DNA from 2 places in the Lysinibacillus sp. K60 genome. Region 2 is predicted to be linked to the other one. Evidence: riboswitches for the same ligand, from Rfam matches in the RefSeq annotation. Region 2 holds a riboswitch; the other holds the start of a gene.
What was found. A riboswitch is a leader RNA that binds a small molecule or an ion and turns the genes downstream of it on or off. The one in region 2 is predicted to bind S-adenosylmethionine.

Region 1 (2,210 bases), on a different contig from region 2:
TATTACCTTAGCTAATGGTGAAATTATTGAGTCAGATTATGTCGTTTTAGCATTACCGAACGATACTGTCCAAAATCTGCTACAGGATGAATCTTTAAACCGCTATTTTGATCGATTTACGACAGCGTCAGCGATTACTATCTATTTAGGTTTTGATGTGCCAGATGCTAAATTGCCAGCAGATGGAACAGGCTATATTGTTTCCCATAATTCAGACGTTACTTGTAATGCAGCAACTTGGACTAGTCGTAAATGGAAGCATACATCGAAAGAAAATAAATTACTTGTGCGACTCTTTTATAAGAGCATCAATCCAGCCTATGAGCAACTACGTGCCATGACGGATGAAGAATTGGCAGCAGTTGCTTTAGATGATGTGAGAAAGAGCCTAGGAATAGAGGAGCAACCAACCGTTGTGAATGTAACAAAATGGATTGATCAAATGCCTAAATATGATCTAGCGCATCGTGAGGCATTACAAGGATTACTACAAGAATTACATGAAAAATATCCTAATTTATCGATTGCAGGGTGCTCATATTTTGGCGTAGGTATCGGTGCTTGCATTCAAAATGGGAAAAAAATTGGCGAAGAGCTTGCAAAGGAACTTGCCAATTTCTAAGATTTTAAGTGAAAAAAAACTTAGTTATGTGAAATAGTCTTGACTCATTCGTCAGTAAACGATATGATTCTTTTAATTATTTAAAAAATTCATACTTAATTCTTATCAAGAGAAGCAGAGGGACTGGCCCATTGAAGCTTCAGCAACCAACTTTATTGTCAGGTGCTAAATCCAGAAGACCGTTGAGTCGAAGATGAGAAGGAACAACAATGATGAATCGTTAAAGCCTTCTTTTTTATGAAAGAAGGCTTTTTATTATATAGAGACATAGAAAGAGAGGCTAATTTTATGGGATTGCTTGAAAGGTTAAAAACGCATGTATTGACGGCAGACGGTGCAATAGGCACAGTGCTATATGGCTATGGATTGGAGTATTGCCATGAGGAAATGAATGTTCAGAGACCCGAGTTAATTGAAAAGATTCATAGAGAATATATTGCAGCTGGTGCTGACATCATTCAAACGAATACGTACGGTGCAAATGCCATTAAATTAGCTCGCTATGGATTAGAATCACGTGTCCAACAATTTAATGAAGCTGCTATCACCATCGCAAAACGAGCAGCGGCTGATGGCGGTCAATTTGTTTTAGGAACAATTGGTGGTATTCGGGGAATTCGTAAAAGTGATGCAACCTTGGATGAAATATTAGCGACTATTGAAGAACAAGCAAGAGTCTTACTTGCAGGGAATCCAGATGGCCTTTTACTTGAAACTTATTATGATTTTGAAGAATTAACAGCAACCTTAAAGATGCTACGAGAAAAAACAAAATTGCCGATTATTGCACAAGTTTCTATGCATGAGCCTGGTGTTTTACAAAATGGGATGTCTTTAAATAATGCTCTCCATGAGCTTGAAGCCCTAGGTGCTGATATTGTTGGTGTCAATTGTCGACTAGGTCCACACCATACAATTCTGGCATTTGAGGGTGTAGAACTTCCTCATAAGGCATTTATGTCAGCCTATCCAAATGCTTCACTTCTGGACTTAGAGGATGGGCGTGTCGTTTATGAGTCAGAAGCTGATTATTTTGGTCGAGCGGCTGTTGAATTGCGTGATCAAGGTGTACGCTTAATAGGGGGCTGCTGTGGTACAACACCCAAACATATTGCAGCAGCAAAGAAGTATTTAGAAGAGTTATCACCGGTTCAGGAGAAGCATGCGAAGCCTAAAAAGATTGAGATTGTTCGGGAAGCGGAGCCAACAAAGTATGAGCCTCTTCATGAAAAAGTTAAACGTGAACGCTCTGTCATAGTAGAGTTGGATACACCTAGACATTTAGAGATCGATGGGTTCCTTGAAGGAGCAAAGCAATTATATGATGCAGGTGCAGATGTAGTTATGATGGCAGACAATTCACTGGCCTCTCCACGTATTAGTAATATTGCAATGGGCGCATTGTTGAAGAGCACACATAGTGTACGCCCACTAACTCATATTACATGTCGCGACCGTAATTTAATTGGTCTACAATCCCATTTAATGGGGTTAAATGCTTTAGGTATTCATGATGTGTTGGCCGTTACGGGTGATCCAACGAAAGTAGGAGATTTCCCAGGTGCGACAAGTGTTTATGATGTATCTT
Region 2 (2,210 bases):
ACATAGTAGTTCAACCAGTTAGAGAATAATAGATGCGTATGGGCACGCCATGTATTCATCGGCACTTGTGTCGGATCGTCATTCGGGAAGTAGTTTACAGGAACAGCGATATCTATGCCCTTCGCCACATCGCGACTGTATTCATCGGCTAGCGTTGTCGCATCATACTCTAGATGCCCCGTAATCATAATATTTTTATTATCTTTTGATTGTACAATAAATACCCCTGCATCCTCTGAATAGGATAATAATCGTAGATCTGGATGATTGCGAACCTCGTCAATCGAAACAGATGTATAGCGTGAGTGGGGCGCAGTAAATAAATCACTAAAGCCACGTACCAAATCTACAGTTAAATCTGTAATCACATGGGAATAGACACCTGAGCATTTAGCAGAAAGCTCGACCTTCCCAATGCCATAATGATGATACAATGCAGCCTGTGCCCCCCAACATATATGTAGCACGGATGTCACATTCTTTTTAGACCAATCCATAATTTCTGAAATTTCCTGCCAATAGTTGACCTCTTCAAAAGCCATTTTTTCTACTGGCGCACCAGTTATAATCATACCATCATAGCGGCGGTGTCGAATCTGATTGAACGTTGTGTAAAAAAGCTGCAAATGGGATTTACTCACATTTTTAGACTCGTGTGTGGCTGTATTCAAAAAGGTAATATTCACCTGTAATGGTGTATTCCCCAATAAACGTAATAATTGGAGCTCTGTTTTTTCTTTTTCAGGCATTAAATTTAATATTAATATATTTAATGGACGGATTTGCTGTGTTTTCGCACGATCTTCTTCCATGACGAAGATTTTTTCCTCACGTAAATGTTCTCCAGCTGGTAAATTTTTCGGAATATTAATTGGCATCTTGCTTTCCCCTCTCTATAATCACTCTCTTTTAGCAAACCTTGCTTGCATAGGATGCAACGAAATTAAAAAATCCTCCTCATTCCATACGAGATAGAATGAGAAGGATTTTTTTCACGTCCACTCTTATCTCTCAAAGGAAAAAATCCTTTGCTGGAATTAGCACCTTTCTAACAATTGTTAGAGGTTGCTGAAGCGTCATCGGGCCAAATCCCTCAGCTTCTCTTGATAAGATTATTTAATTATCTTGAATTGTAACACGAACTAGTTAGAATATCAATAATTCATAGAATATTTTGTGATTCATGTGCATGTTCCTTGCTCAATTGATGTACACTAAGCTTGCTATATGTGGTGTTTCTGCATTTAAAATTTATGGTAAACATGCCGTAATTATGTTACCATATACTTTTAGTAAGAGAGAGGAACGTGAATAGTTTGATTAAAATTGAATTTCCAAAACCAGATCTAGTAATCCGTCAACGTGAACAAGATTTAAAACCAGGTGATGTGCCAATCACACCTTACTTCGGTTTTATTGACTTCCATAAAATCACACGTGATAAAGGCGGCATTTTCTTATTCTATAATGACAAGAATGAGCTATTATTTGTTGGGAAAGCACGTAAAATTCGTCAACGTATTAAAAAACATTTCGAGGATAATGTATCTCCGATGAAAAACCATCGTGATGAAGTGTTCAAAATTGAAGTCTATGAAGTAGAAGATCCAATGGAACGTGAAATTTACGAAACATACGCGATTAATACTTTCCGCTCTAAATATAACGTAGACAAAGTCTTTTATTAGACATCTCATAAAGAAACCGAAATCTCATCTAAAGATTTCGGTTTCTTTTATCACATAATGGTCATACGATCAATGGGCGTACTCTGACCGTTTATTCGCAAATCAATGGTATCAAGCTCAGGATTCTTGACGGTGATTTGAAAAACATAGGGCTGAGCCTCTTTCTTTTGCTCGCTGCCTTCTTCTAACTGGATGATAAGCCTATTTCCCTCAGCTGTAATACTTGCCAATACATTCCCTTTTGAATAATAAACAAGATAATATGGAGCATCATTTTCATGTAATAGTTGTATTCTGTCATTAGAAACAATATTTTTTTGGACATTATCTGGGACAACCGTTAGCTCATGAATCGTTGGTGGATTGGTTGGTGGTGTAGCATTACAGGCTCCTAGCATGAGTAAGCTCATTAAACCTAGCAACACGAATTTTTTCAAGTTACTCCCCTTCCCTTATAAGACTATTCTAAGAAAAAAGCTTTCCGCTCCTTAGCAATCCAGTCTTCTAACTCCTGATCATCCC

Region 1: linked by a shared signal. The riboswitch ahead of HCH28_RS21280 (bifunctional homocysteine S-methyltransferase/methylenetetrahydrofolate reductase) and the one ahead of metA (homoserine O-acetyltransferase MetA) in region 2 are both predicted to bind S-adenosylmethionine.

Annotation. Positions count from the first base shown of each region.
Region 1 is NZ_JAASJR010000013.1:26,244-28,453, reverse strand. It holds gene HCH28_RS21285 (protoporphyrinogen oxidase) at 1-622, shown strand, start outside; SAM riboswitch class I at 722-822, shown strand; gene HCH28_RS21280 (bifunctional homocysteine S-methyltransferase/methylenetetrahydrofolate reductase) at 911-2,210, shown strand, end outside.
Region 2 is NZ_JAASJR010000012.1:22,829-25,038, forward strand. It holds gene metA (homoserine O-acetyltransferase MetA) at 1-878, opposite strand, end outside; SAM riboswitch class I at 1,002-1,113, opposite strand; gene HCH28_RS20565 (nucleotide excision repair endonuclease) at 1,317-1,688, shown strand; gene HCH28_RS20570 (hypothetical protein) at 1,739-2,125, opposite strand; gene HCH28_RS20575 (TrmB family transcriptional regulator) at 2,149-2,210, opposite strand, start outside.